DNA from 2 places in the Bacillus paramobilis genome. Region 1 is predicted to be linked to the other one. Evidence: riboswitches for the same ligand, from Rfam matches in the RefSeq annotation. Region 1 holds a riboswitch; the other holds the start of a gene.
What was found. A riboswitch is a leader RNA that binds a small molecule or an ion and turns the genes downstream of it on or off. The one in region 1 is predicted to bind FMN.
Positions count from the first base shown of each region.

Region 2: linked by a shared signal. The riboswitch ahead of ribD (bifunctional diaminohydroxyphosphoribosylaminopyrimidine deaminase/5-amino-6-(5-phosphoribosylamino)uracil reductase RibD) and the one ahead of AABL52_RS19465 (ECF transporter S component) in region 1 are both predicted to bind FMN.

Region 1 covers NZ_CP151108.1:3,812,520-3,820,136, forward strand. Annotated here, with positions in the region: gene AABL52_RS19455 (helix-turn-helix domain-containing protein) at 1-833, opposite strand, end outside; gene AABL52_RS19460 (ferredoxin) at 1,118-1,366, shown strand; gene AABL52_RS19465 (ECF transporter S component) at 1,488-2,066, opposite strand; FMN riboswitch at 2,229-2,368, opposite strand; gene AABL52_RS19470 (hypothetical protein) at 2,614-3,300, shown strand; gene AABL52_RS19475 (peptidoglycan DD-metalloendopeptidase family protein) at 3,330-3,944, opposite strand; gene AABL52_RS19480 (cob(I)yrinic acid a,c-diamide adenosyltransferase) at 4,029-4,610, opposite strand; gene resE (sensor histidine kinase ResE) at 4,747-6,522, opposite strand; gene resD (DNA-binding response regulator ResD) at 6,522-7,238, opposite strand; gene resC (cytochrome c biogenesis protein ResC) at 7,541-7,617, opposite strand, start outside.
Region 2 covers NZ_CP151108.1:1,305,756-1,313,372, forward strand. Annotated here, with positions in the region: gene bioC (malonyl-ACP O-methyltransferase BioC) at 1-582, shown strand, start outside; gene bioB (biotin synthase) at 584-1,582, shown strand; gene AABL52_RS06875 (hypothetical protein) at 1,763-2,083, shown strand; gene ribH (6,7-dimethyl-8-ribityllumazine synthase) at 2,108-2,569, opposite strand; gene ribBA (bifunctional 3,4-dihydroxy-2-butanone 4-phosphate synthase/GTP cyclohydrolase II) at 2,588-3,781, opposite strand; gene ribE (riboflavin synthase subunit alpha) at 3,794-4,438, opposite strand; gene ribD (bifunctional diaminohydroxyphosphoribosylaminopyrimidine deaminase/5-amino-6-(5-phosphoribosylamino)uracil reductase RibD) at 4,420-5,532, opposite strand; FMN riboswitch at 5,842-5,985, opposite strand; gene AABL52_RS06900 (CDGSH iron-sulfur domain-containing protein) at 6,175-6,381, opposite strand; gene AABL52_RS06905 (DUF2552 family protein) at 6,669-6,914, shown strand; gene AABL52_RS06910 (alpha/beta hydrolase) at 6,925-7,617, opposite strand, start outside.

The DNA.
Region 1 (7,617 bases):
TTTCTAATTGTCGCTATTTCTTCTAAAGAACGTCCTTGTCTCCAAAAATTATATGTTTTTTTCGTTGATAAACTAAATAATTCAGCTCTCTCATTTGGGTAAGATATAATTTCCGCTAACAGTGGAAATTCATTTTCTTTATCGCGAACTTCTTGTATAAAGAAGTGAATTGTACCCCAAAATAAAAAATACACCCGAAATATATCTTGTTTCGTAATTTCCGCTAATTGCTGCAATGTACAACCGATACGTTCATATCCTGTTAATCGATATGTTACAATTGTCGCTTCTACCACATCACCTTTTCCTAAAAGATTATGTATTTCTTTCCATAATCTTTTAGCCAATTCACTTCTCCTATACGGTATACCTGTTAAAAAGCGTTTCACCCACACCGTTATTTCTGTATCTTGTTGAATGGGAATAAACTTCGTATTATTCTGTTGTAAATTAGATATAGTTTGAATGATTAATGATACTCTTTTCCAAAATGTTTCACCTAATTCGCCATAGTGCAAACCATGTAAATGCGCGGGAAAAGCATACACTTCCTCCCATGTTTGCAACTGCATTTTACCTTTAGATGTTAACAAATATGTATTTTCACGTATTTCTTGAATCAAATCTGCTTGCAACAACTTTGCAACTTCACGATCATAGTCTGTTCTATTTAACGATTTATATATTCCAAACAAAAAAGAAATTCGGAACATATTTCCATCTTGTAACGTTTGTGAAGATCGTTTTCCTTTTAATAAATAATAAATAGAAGAAACGGTCCTTTCACCATTCAATTGTTTTAAACAATACAATACTGTATATTGTAGTTGCATTACCGCTTCCACCTTTCAATCTAACTTAGTTACTTTTTAGTATGATCGCATTATTAAACTTATCATATCGGCACTATGTACTTGTATATAGTATATTGTACCAAACGAAATAACATTTACGTATTTTGAAAATCTTGTGACATAATGCAAAAATTAGTTGACACTCTAATTGATAAGGATTATCATTATAATTTTATGTTGAAAAGTTTTAAAAACCGTTTTACAATAAGGTTATAATTTTTATGGCGAGCTTTTCACATACATATTATCAGGAGGGAAAAAAGATGGCAAAATATACAATCGTTGATAAAGATACTTGTATCGCATGTGGTGCTTGCGGCGCTGCTGCACCAGACATTTATGATTATGATGATGAAGGTATTGCATTTGTAACGTTAGACGATAACCAAGGTATCGTTGAAATTCCAGATGTATTAATTGAAGATATGATGGATGCATTCGAAGGTTGTCCAACTGACTCAATTAAAGTTGCTGACGAATCATTCGACGGCGACTCTTTAAAATTCGAATAGTCTTTTATTAACTTCAAAAAATATCCCTCATTAATATGAGGGATATTTTTTGTTTTCTATTTTCATTCTACTTAATAAAAAACCATTAGTAGTTCCATACTACTAATGGTTTTTTTATATTTTATGCATTTTTCATTTTTGCAAACACCCATACTTTCAGGCGTGAGAATAACGCTACAAATACAATTGTCACAACAATTCCTTTAATCAAATTAAATGGTAAGATTGCCGTTACAACCGTTGTTCTTATAGCCTCACTAGACATAGCTGGTGAATTTAAAAACCAAGTGTAAGCTGGGAATATAATGATGTAATTTAATACACTCATGATGAGCGCCATTGTAATTGTCCCTAGCATTAATCCTGTCGTTAAACTCTTAACAGTACGATACTTTCTAAATAAGAAAGCTGCCGGTCCAATAAATAAACATCCTGCAATAAAGTTAGCAATTTCGCCAACTGGTACTCCCGTTAAACTCCCTTGAATCCCGTAATGTAAAATATTCTTTATCGCCTCTACAATTATCCCTGCAACTGGCCCAAAAATAATCGCAGCAATTAAAGCTGGTACATCACTAAAATCAATTTTTAAAAATGGCGGAAGCCCTGGAAACGGGAAATCCAACATCATCAGTAAATATGCAATACTACTTAGCATCGCTACACTCACCATCTGCACTACACTGTTTTTTTGTTTCATCTTTCTCTCTCCTTTTCCATCGATCATCTCATGGAAAGTGGAAAGGTTCTGCTATGCCTATTTTTTCATAGAACGAAAAAACCCTTTGTGTTTTACACAAAGGGAGAATTTAAGGCACATCAAACAGACGTTCAAATCCATATCTTTTTTGAACGCTTGAACCTCCATCTTCTCCCATCCAGACTATACTGTCGGCTTTGGAATCACACCAAATCCTGCCTTAACGGCTCGCGGGCTTAGAACAAAATCACATATAGTTCATCACCGCCGGTCGGGATTTTCACCCTGCCCCGAAGATAGACCGATATTCTATTTTCCACTTCATTATACAACAACATGATCATGTTGTGAACAAAAAAAGTGTAACTTATTAAAAATAAGTTATTAATTTTATATAACCGAAACCAATCACTATATTTTACAATACACCCCATATTTTTTAGTATTAGGCATTTCTCCTATGAATCCACTAGTCATATATAGTTAAAAGTGATAAGATGTTGAATTGTTAAGATAAGAACATTTTCTGGATTATGGAGGAAATGTCATGAAAAAAGAAAAGAGACACTCTATTCGAGAAGTAATGAAAAAAAACTTAAGAAAAGAATACTTTTACTTAAAAAAAGAATTACTTTTCTACTGTCCAATTGATTTAGGCACATTCTCAAGTGAGACATACTATGCTGCTTTCGACGAAGATGGCATCAGTATTTATCAGTATGATAAAAAAACAGAGAGTAAATTAAAACTGTGTGAGCGTCACCAGTGGAAGAGTTGGAATAAAGTGAAGGTGGATCATTATTTGACAACTTCTCAATTTATTTTTCAAGGTGAGCGAAACTGGATATTATCCCTTTTCCAAAAAGGAAAAGAAGCTCAAAAAATAATTGAAAAGCACACATCTTTACAAACTGAAGTTGTTTCCCGCTCTTTCTTAAAAAAACTTCCAGGGTTCCGTTCTAATGCACCGTTGAATAAATACATCGGCAGCATTTGCTACACTGCACTTATTGCATTTTTATTAAAATGGATGATTCCATTTCAAGCACCACAAATTGCCCTGTACTCCATTTCAATCGGTTGTATGCTTCTTGGTTTACTTTGTTTGACAATCGGTTTAATTGAACCGACTATTGTACTATTTCGAACGAACGAAAAAACAAGAACGAAAGTATTTTACTTATATAGCTACTTAGCTATTTCTGGATTTATATGTGTCTTTATTTTTTGGTAAAAAAAGAGCTAGTTTAACTAGCTCTTTTTTTACTTTACGTATAATTGTTGATTTGGATAAATCCGATCTTGCTGCAGTCCATTTTTTTCTTTAACTTCCTTAACTGACATACTAAATTTCCGTGCAATACTAACTAAAGTGTCCCCTTTTTGGACGACATATAAGGATGAGGAAACAACTTCATTTCTCTGTTCATTTAGAACAAGCAATGGATTCATCGCATTCTTTTTCGCCATCGTCCATCTTCCTTGATGAACTTCTAAATGTAAGTGTGCACCTCTCGATTCTCCTGTATTTCCTACTTCTCCAATTATTCCTCCTTTTGAAATATAATCCCCTTGAACTACATATCTCTTATTTAAATGTGCATACACGGCCTCATATTCTCCATGTTTAATAAATACAACGTTTCCATAACTACTTGAATAATAAGACTTTGTTACCTTACCTTCTTGAATAGCTGCCACAGGCGCGCCAATCGGTGCCGCTATATCTATACCGTAGTGTTTTCCATGCCTTGTCCCAAAATAATCACTTATCTGCCCTTCAACAGGCCATGTCCATTGGTTTCCCTCTGCGTACACATGTAATTGAGATAAAAACAGTACTGTCAATAACATGACGCCACATTTTAACACTTTCATATACATCCTCCGTTTTCTAATTAACACCATACCTTCTCTATTTTGGTATATTACAGAAAAAAGTATACAAAAAAAGAAAGTGAATCACTCCACTTCCTTCTCTTTTTTATCACGAAAAACGATTGCACTGCGATTATACTCCACGTCTTTTACTTGTAATCGAGCATTTATTACTCTAGCTACCGCAAACAAATAATCCGATAGTCTATTTACATACTTTAGAACAACTTCATTTGTTTCCCCTTCTTTTTGCAAGGACACTACACATCGTTCTGCTCGCCTTACAACTGTACGTGCAATATGAATAGCAGCTGCCGCTTCGCTTCCACCTGGTAAAATAAAACGCTCTAACGGCGGTGCTTCTTCTATATACGAATCAATCCTTCTTTCTAAGCTTTCAACCATTTCAAGCGTTACTTTATAAGGAGCTTTCCCCTCTACTATCGCCAAGTCTCCCCCGCAATCAAATAGTTCATGTTGAATATTTTCAAGTTCATTGTAAATATCTCCAAAAGACCCGCCTTGTAGCTTCGTCATTGCATATCCAATATGAGAATTCGACTCATCTATCGTGCCATATGCTTCAACTCTAATATTATCTTTATCCACTCTGCCGCCTATTACACTTGTTGTACCTTTATCTCCTGTTTTCGTGTATAATTTCATCGCTTCACGACACCCCTCTTATTATTCTTCATTCGACTAAGATAGAAAAAAGTTCTACTATTATTTATTTAATTGATTTTACAAAAAAATAAAAAACAGTAGAACTTTATTCATTATCAACTTTAAAAACACATATCTAAATTATACGATTCGGTAAATATACAGAGAATGTAGTTCCCTCTCCAACAACACTTGAAACAGCAATTTTACCATCATGGCCTTGCACAATATTTTTTGCAATCGCAAGCCCGAGCCCTGTTCCACCTTTTTTCCCACGTGTTCTTGCTTTATCAGCTTTATAGAAACGATCAAATAAAAATGGAATATCTTCTTCTGGAATGCCAGCGCCCGAATCTTGTACTTCAAAAGTAAGACCATTATTTTTCGTATCAATTACAAGCGTTACATGTCCGCCTGCATTCGTATGACGAATTGCGTTATCAATTAAATTCGTCAATACTTGTTCCATACGATCTGCATCAAACGGGTATTGCTCAATTGGATTTTGGAAATCAACCGTTAATGCGACTTCTTTATCCTTTGCAATTCCTTGGAATTTACGACCTATTTTTTCAACGAAAGGATGAATATCAACTTCACCTATATGTAACTCTACATTACCACTTTCCATACGCGCTAAATCTAATAATTCATTTACAAGTTTACCTAAACGAACGGATTCATCATAAATGATTTGAACAAACTCATTAATTTCTTCTTTCGTTTGCACAATATCATCTAAAATTGCTTCACTATATCCTTGAAGCATTACCATCGGTGTACGGAGTTCATGTGATACGTTCGCAATAAAGTCTTGACGCATTTTCTCAAGACGACGTTCTTCCGTCATATCACGCAATACAGCTACCGCCCCGCGAATTTTCGTTTGGTTGTAAAGCGGCGTCATAAGAACTACATAGTTCCCTTTTTGTAAGTTAATTTCAACCACTTGTTGTTGTTCACTTTCTACAACGAGATGGAATAGTTCAACAAGTTCAGAAGGTAGCTTTTTACTTAGCTCTATTTCTTTTTCTTCTTGCCAAACTTGTAAGAAATGTTCAGCCGGCGGATTGATTACAACGACTTCACCTTCTTGATTTAACGTAATAACCCCATCTGCCATACTACTTAAAATACTAGCTAACTGTTCTTTTTCTTGCTGCAGAGCATTCATATTAAACTTCAACTGTTTTCCCATTTGATTTAAGGCCGTTGCAAGCTCACCAATCTCGTCCTGAGACACCATAGGAGCTTTCGCATCAAACTTCCCACGCGCCACCTCAAAAGCAACCTCACGCATTTTACGGAGTGGTGCTGTAATTCGAGTAGATAAGAAGAATGCAAAGAACGTTGTTAAAACAATCGCAATCCCTGCTGATAAGAAAATAAAATCAGTCGTTCTCTCCATACCTTGTTTTGGAACTTGTAAAGATTCATATACAAACACAGCACTTTGATTTTTGGACTGCACTGGTTTCCCAACAATCATAATATCATCTTCAGTGTTTATATTTTTCCTACTATTAGAAGCTTTTCTAATGTTATTCTTAATTTCCTTTTTATCTGTAAAAACAGCTGCTAACTCTTTATCATTTTTTAAATCATCTATTGTAAGAGTGACTAATCCTTCTTGCTTAGGAGAAGAAGAAATTTCCTTACCATCTTCTACAATAATAATTCTTGAGAGTTTATCAGAGAATTTGTAAGCAACATTCTCAATCGTTTTTACATCGGCACCCTCTTCAATTAATTGCGTAACACTTGTTGCAACTTTTTGAAGCTTATCTTGACTCATATCAACATAATACGTTCTAAAGTACTGCGAAAGTAAAATCGCAACAAATCCAAGCACAAACGAAACGAGAAGTAATATGGTCATCCATAATTTCCCTACTACACTTCTCCAAAGCATCAGTCGTTCACAACCTCAAACTTGTAACCTACGCCCCAAACGGTAACAATCATTTTCGCAGCATCTGGTGATTTTTTGCTTAACTTCTCACGTAAACGCTTTACATGCGTATCAACTGTACGTAAATCTCCGAAGAATTCATATTGCCATACTTCTTTTAACAATTGCTCACGATCAAATACCTTATCAGGCGCTTTCGCTAAGAATAATAGTAATTCGTACTCTTTCGGTGTTAAGTTTACTTCATTACCATCTGCTGTAACACGGTGTGCATCATTATCAATTGTTAAATGAGGGAACACAGTAACATCTTTTGTCGTTGTATCTTGTGTAAAGAATGTTGTTGGTACAGAACGGCGTAATACCGCTTTCACACGAAGCACTACTTCACGTGGGCTAAATGGTTTCACAATATAATCATCAGTTCCTACCTCAAACCCTTGTACTCGGTTTACTTCTTCACCTTTCGCTGTCAACATAATAATTGGCGTCGCTTTCTTCTCACGAACCCCTTTACACACTTCAATACCATCTTTACCAGGCATCATAAGATCTAATAGGATCAAATCGTAATCATTTTGTAACGCCATTTCTAAAGCTGTATCACCATTATCCGCTTCTTCAATTGTGTATTGTTCTCTTTCTAAATACATTTTCAACAAACGACGAATACGATCCTCATCGTCTACAATTAAAATTCTTGATTCATTTTCCATTTTTACCCGTTGCGTACTTTTACGACAACGGTTTACACCTACCCTTCTACACTATTATGTTGCGCTATTCTCGTTTATTTAAGCAATCTTCTAAATGTTTCGCTTCCCATATTATGCTTCACAAGAATAATAAAGTTTGTTCAATTTTTTTCCAAAACTATGTATTTTTTTTGAACAGTATATAATGTCCTCGACATCATTTTACAAAATCAACCGCTACTTTGTCATGTTTTTCTCAAAAAAGAAGAAAAGTTGACAAAAATAAAATAGGAAAGTGACATTCACTCTCCTATTTTATTTCTCTATGCGTATGAATGTAAACCCGCGATAATTAAGTTTACTACAATAAAGTTAAACATAATGATCGCAAAACCAATTA
Region 2 (7,617 bases), 2.5 Mb from region 1:
GCTGAAAGTATGATTGAGGTTGCGAAAACTAGACAAAATGTGAAAAATGTAATGTTTTACTGTGAGGATATCGAAAGATTACGACTAGAAGAAACGTATGATGTCATTATTTCGAATGCCACATTTCAATGGCTAAATGATTTAAAACAAGTGATAAGAAATTTATTTCATCATTTGTCTATAGATGGGATATTACTCTTTTCAACGTTTGGACACGAAACATTTCAAGAATTGCATGCTTCGTTCCAGCGGGCGAAAGAAGAAAAAGATATACAAAATGAAACATCGATTGGGCAACGTTTTTATTCGAAAAATCAGTTGCGTCATATATGTGAAATAGAAACAGGGGATGTGCATGTTTCTGAAACATGTTACATAGAAAGGTTTACAGAAGTTAGGGAGTTTCTACATTCTATTCGAAAAGTAGGAGCGACTAATAGTAATGAAGAATCCTATTGTCAAAGTCCCTCACTCTTTCGTGCGATGCTTCGCATATACGAAAGAGACTTCACGGAAAATGAAGGGATAATGGCGACGTATCACGCTTTATTTATGCACATAACAAAAGAGGGGAAGAGATGAAATGAAACAAGTACAAACAAAAAGGGATTGGAAAAAACTTGCATATGACGTAGTAGAAGAGAAAATGATTACGAAAGAGGATGCAATAGCGATATTAGAAGCTGATGAGACAGAAGTTTTAGAGATTATGAATGCAGCTTACATCATTCGCCATCATCACTTTGGTAAGAAAGTAAAATTAAATATGATTATTAATACGAAATCTGGATTATGTCCTGAAGATTGCGGATATTGTTCACAGTCTATTATTTCAGAGGCGCCGATTGATAAATATGCATGGTTAACGCAGGAAAAGATCATAGAAGGAGCACACGAAGCAATTCGCCGTAAAGCGGGTACATATTGTATTGTAGCATCTGGTCGTCGCCCGACGGATAAAGAGGTGAATCACGTAATTGGAGCCGTTAAGGAGATTCGTGAAACGACAGATTTGAAAATTTGTTGTTGTTTAGGTTTCTTAAACGAAGATCAAGCAGGACGTTTAGCGGAAGCGGGTGTACATCGTTATAACCACAACTTAAATACACATGCAAATAATTACGAAAGTATTTGCTCCACTCATACGTATGACGATCGTGTTGATACAGTTCAAAAAGCGAAAGAAGCGGGTATTTCACCATGCTCTGGGGCGATTTTTGGAATGGGGGAGACAATAGAAGAACGCGCTGAAATTGCATTTGAATTACAACGTATAGATGCAGACTCAATTCCATGTAATTTCCTTGTTGCTGTAAAGGGTACACCGCTTGAAGGACAAAAAGAATTAACACCAGTAGAATGTTTAAAAGTGCTGGCAATGATGCGTTTTGTAAACCCAACGAAAGAAATTCGCATTTCAGGAGGACGTGAAATCAATTTACGCTCTGTGCAGCCAATCGGTTTATTTGCAGCAAACTCTATCTTTGTTGGAGATTATTTAACAACAGCTGGGCAAGAGCCGACTGCAGACTGGGGTATGATTGAAGATTTAGGATTTGAGATTGAAGAATGTGCATTATAAGGTAGATAAAAAGCAAACTTGTAAAAGAGTTTGCTTTTTTGTAAATAAAATGTAATAAATAGTTGTAAACGCTTGATATTATTGGTTTTTGAGTAAAAAAAAGAATTTTGGTGGACGAATTTTCCAAGCCCCAATTGTACATAGTAAATATGTAATTTATATTGGGTTGGAGGATTTTACATGCACAAATATATATTAGCGATTATGACTTGTCTAATTTTACTAAAAGCAATAAGTACTGATCCAGTTAAGGCTGCCGAAAATCCTGAACAAAAAGAGATGCAACAACGAATTGAACAACATTTTCGAACGAAAGCTGAACATTTTGGGTTGAAAACAGAAGGGAAAGATTTAAAGGAAGTCCGAAAAGAAATTACTATTATAGAAGAAGCGAAGAAAAGAGAGAATGTATGGAGAACAGCACAAACGCTTCGTATACAAACAGAAGGAAAAACAATGGATGAATTAATAAAAGATGTACGGAAAAAAGTAAAGAAATAAAAAAAGAGGCCGCAGCCTCTTTTTTTATGCCCATTGTTTTGATAAGTGAGCCATTTCAATCGCAGCAACGGCAGATTCATAGCCTTTATTACCAGCTTTCGTGCCTGCGCGTTCAATTGCTTGCTCAATCGTTTCAGTCGTTAATACACCGAAAATAACGGGGATGTCTGTTTGTAGTGATAAAGATGCAACCCCTTTTGCTACTTCATTACAAACGTAATCGTAATGTGTTGTAGCACCGCGAATTACAGTACCTAGCGTAATAACTGCATCATATTTTCCGCTACTAGCCATCTTTTTAGCGATTAAAGGAATTTCAAATGCGCCAGGAACCCAAGCAACATCAATATCAGTTTCTTCTACACCGTGGCGCTTTAATCCATCTAAAGCTCCGCCGAGTAACTTACTTGTAATAAATTCATTAAAACGTCCAACAACAACCCCAACTTTTAATCCTGTACCAACTAAATGACCTTCGAATACCATAATGAATCTCTCCCTTTATTATAAGTTTAGTAAATGTCCTAATTTGTTTACTTTCGTTTGTAAATACGTTTTATTCTCTTCTTTTGTTGGCATTTGCAATGGTACACGCTCGATTACTTCTAAATCGTAACCTTGTAAGCCAGCAATTTTTCGCGGGTTATTTGTTAATAATCGTAAATGTTGTAAACCTAAATCTTTTAAAATTTGAGCGCCAATACCGTAATCTCGCAAATCAGCTGGGAATCCAAGTTTTTCGTTTGCTTCTACAGTATCGAATCCATCTTCTTGTAACTTATAAGCGCGAAGCTTATTAAGAAGGCCGATGCCTCGTCCTTCTTGTCTCATATAGAGAAGAACGCCTTTTCCTTCACGCTCAATCTGAGCAAGTGCAGCATGGAGTTGTGGTCCGCAATCACAACGGCATGAGCCAAATACATCACCTGTTAAGCACTCTGAATGAACGCGTACAAGCACAGGCTCTTCTGTTGAAATATCACCTTTTACGAGTGCGATATGTTCTTTCGTATCTAATGAATTAGAATAGCCAATTGCATGGAAAGTACCGAAATCTGTAGGTAATGTAATTTCTACTTCTCTCGTCACTAATGTTTCATGGTGGCGGCGATAAGCAATTAAATCTTCTATTGTAATCATTTTTATATCAAATTGTTTTGCACACTGTAGTAAATCAGGTACGCGTGCCATCGTACCGTCCTCATTAATAATCTCACAAATAACTCCAGCTGGTTCTGCTCCGCAAAGCTGTGCTAAATCGACAGCAGCTTCTGTATGACCAGCGCGGCGCAGGACACCACCCTCTTTCGCGATTAATGGAAAGATATGTCCAGGACGATTGAAATCAGCACCTTTTGATGCAGGGTTTAACAATTCTTGTATCGTAGTTGCCCGTTCGTGAGCGCTTATTCCTGTTGTTGTAGAAACATGATCAATACTCACTGTAAATGCAGTATGATGCGAATCCGTATTATGAGCTACCATTGGTTCTAATTGTAGACGTTCTGCGTACCCTTCCGTAATCGGTACACAAACGAGGCCGCGCCCATGTGTAATCATAAAGTTAATCGTTTCCGGCGTAATATACTCTGCTAAAGCGATAAAATCGCCTTCATTTTCGCGGTTTTCATCATCACATACGATAACGACTTTTCCTTGTTTTAAATCTTCTAGAGCTTCTTCAATACGATGAAACATCATGCTTCCCCCTTATAGAAATCCGTTTTCTTGTAAAAAGCTTTTGCTCATTGAACCAGTTCGATTTACAGGTTTAGAAATAAAGCGTTCGATATATTTACCGATCATGTCACACTCAATGTTTACGATGTCACCGGCATTCTTTCCACCGATAACAGATTCACTTACTGTGTGCGGGATGAGTGAGATTGTGATGGAAGATTCGTCTATATCAAATATTGTTAAACTCGTTCCATCAACAGCGATGGATCCTTTATGCAAACAATAGCGCAGTAATTCATCAGCAATAGCTATTTTGTAATAGACGGCATTATAGTGTTGTTTTTTGTTTAATATCGTTCCGATGCCATCAATATGTCCTGAAACGAAATGTCCACCGAATCGTCCGTTTGCAGCCATCGCCCGCTCTAAATTTACTTTAGAGTGTGGTTTAAGCATGCGAAGTGATGTTGATTGCATCGTTTCAGGCATTGCGTCCACTGTAAATGAAGTTGTTGTGAAACTCGTTACAGTTAAGCAAATACCGTTAACCGCGATACTATCACCTAAGTGAGCATCTGATAAAATTTTATTTGCATGGATCGTTAACTTCATCGCTTCTCCGCTTTGTTGCATGTTTGTAATCGTTCCTAACTCTTCTACAATTCCTGTAAACATTCCGTCACCTCGCTTCGGGCATTCGCAACGATTTTTATATCATCGCCAATTTGTTTCATCGCTTGAATCTCCAAGGAAAGTGCATCTTGTAATGCTGCGAAACCATTTCCGCCAAATAAAGTAGGGGCATCTTTCCCGCCAATTAATATCGGGCTTATATAAGTTATAATTTCATTGAAATGCTTTGTTTGTAAGAAGCTTGCATGAATCGATTGGCCTCCTTCAACGAATAAAGAAAGAATTTGCTTCTCTCCAAGAAAGAAAAGGAGGTCCTCAATTTCAATTTGCTTCGTTTTCATTTGGAATATAGTTACATTTTCAGATTCATAAGAAGCTATTTTCTCTTTATTTACATCCTTACCGACAAAAATCCATGTCGGTACTAAACCATCTTTGATGACATGAGAAGATGGTGGTGTTCGTAAATGGGTATCTAAAATAACACGTATAGGATGTTTACCCCCGTTAGGAATTCTTGTCGTTAAATGCGGATTATCAGCTATAACTGTATTTACTCCAACGAGAATCGCATCATGTGTATGGCGATATTGGTGAACATCAGCTCGTGCTTCTTCACCTGTAATCCACTTACTTTCACCAGTGACAGTTGCTGTTTTCCCATCTAAGCTCATCGCTGTTTTTATGGTTACAAATGGACGTTTCGTTTTCATGTAGTGAAAAAAGAAACGATTTAATAAGGTGGCTTCTGCTTCAAGAACACCGGTAGTTACGTCGATGCCAGCTTCTTCTAATCTCTTTTTTCCATTACCAGAAACGAGAGGGTTGCAATCAAGAGTAGCAATTACAACTCGCTTAACTTCCTTTTCGATGAGTAATTCACAGCAAGGTGGTGTTTTTCCAAAATGGCTACACGGTTCAAGTGTTACATAAACGGTAGCTCCTTTTGCTTTCTCACCAGCCATATGAAGAGCATGAACTTCTGCGTGTTCTTCACCAGCACGTAAATGAGCTCCCATACCGACGATGTTTCCATCTTTTACAACAACAGCACCAACCATAGGATTTGGACTTGTTTGTCCGGATGTTCCTTCTGCTAACTGCAGGGCAATCCTCATATATTCTTGATCTGTCATTCTCTTCACCTCTCCTGAAAAAATCAAAAAACCCCAAGGATTTTATATCCTTGGGGTTTGGGAGACGTGATTTCTAGAAATATAGTTCGAATACGAAAGTATAGGAAAGAAACCTAACGATGATTGATATTTTTGCATAAGGAAAAAACCTAGCAAAATATCGAATTTTTCAAACGCTAGTCGTATCTTTTTATTCCAGTATAGAAACATAAGTATACAAAATAAAACATATATAAAGATTCAAAATGAAACTTTAAAAATATGCATACTGAAATAAAAGTGTATTCGCTATATAAAATTACTAGAAAACATATCCTTCTCCCATCCAGACTATACTGTCGGCCCTAGAGTTTCACTAGATCCACCGTTTTCGAGTTGAAAACGGGTCACGGACTTAGAAGTTTGCACTTCATCACCGCCGGTTGGGAATTTCACCCGACCCCGAAGGATGTTGTTTGCTCAAATTATAGCACAAAAAAGATAAAAGGCTAGTAAAAAATATTCGAATGTGAAGAATTGTGTGAAAATACATGTAGCTTGGCATGGTGACAAAAGTGTGAGAAATGTTGTAAGGAGAAGGGATATAACGGAGGTGTAAAAAAGAAAAACATGCACAAAAAAATGTGCATGTCACATGTGGAATTATTCTGCCTCTGGTGCTCTAACAACAGATTCGAATTTACCTTTATGCGAAGCATCGCAATAAGGCATATTTTTTGATAAACCACAACGGCATAAAGAAAATGCCGGCTTTGCTGGGAATACATTCCCTTGTGAATCGACTAATTCCACGTCCCCTGTAACGCGAAAAGAGCCATTATCATTTACTTTAATTTGTACTTTAGCCAACGCTATCCCTCCTTCCCAAACGCTTAATTTCATCATATAATTAAGAGAAGTACTTGACAATATAAAGTGAAACTTTAATTAGTGGGGGAGGTATCCCCCACTAATTATTAGTTGAACCAATCGGGCTTTTAGGGGCAGTTAATCTCCCACCTAACTTCTTTGTTTTAGCTGAGTTTTGAGGTGGGAGTTTTACTGCCCGTTAATGCGGGGTAAAAAGAGCACTTTCTTTGGGAGAGAAGAGAGTGTTATAATGTTTTTTATAACTGACTAGAGTAAGGTGACGAAAGATGGATAAACAATTACGTACATTACGAAATATTGCAAATGAGCGCACGTGGGCATCATTTTTGAATGATAATCATCCATATAGTTTGTTACACTGGTCCATTGCAGGTGTAGGACAAGAGTCAAAGGATGTTTGGTTACTTCAAGATGAAGTAACATTTCAAACGACAGAATTTCCAACGTTAGATGATGCAATGCAATGGATTTCTGAAAACATGGAACAAGTTACAGACGTTTTAGCGCAATAAAAAAACAGGCTTATGCAAGCCTGTTTTTTGTTTCTTTTACATATGAGTTTAAAAATTGATCAACGGCTGCTTCATATTCTTCTTTATTTTCGTTATAAGAGCAAGCGTGTGCACCGTGTTCTGCAATATAAAGTTGTTTATTGTTTTCTTTTGCTTCATATAGTGCTTTCGTCATATCAGCCAAAATATAATCATCATCTTTACTATGAATAAAGAGGACGGGATTGTTAATGTTTTTTATACAATCGATTGGTGAAACTTCGCGAATCGTATAACCGTCACGCACTTTTAAAAAAGCATTTGCTAGAGGTAATAAAGGCCATTTAGGTAAATGGAATTCAACCTTTAAACGGTGTTGTAATTGCCCGTAGAAATCAGAAAAAGGACAATCTGCAATATAGAAATCAGCACCATCTTCTACAAGTCCTGCGTATTGAAGAAGTGTTGCAGCTCCCATAGATTCACCATGAATACCGAGTGTTATATTTGTTCCAAAACGACTTTTTAGCCAGTCAACTACTGATTTTAAATCATGTTTTTCATAGTATCCATAGCTTGTTGTTTTTCCGCCAGTTTTACCATGACGACGATGATCATAAATAACGACATTATACCCTCTGTCTAAAAATAACCTTGCATATTTTACAGAGTTCATTTTATTTACAGTTACGCCGTGACAAAAAATCATAAACTTATTGGAATG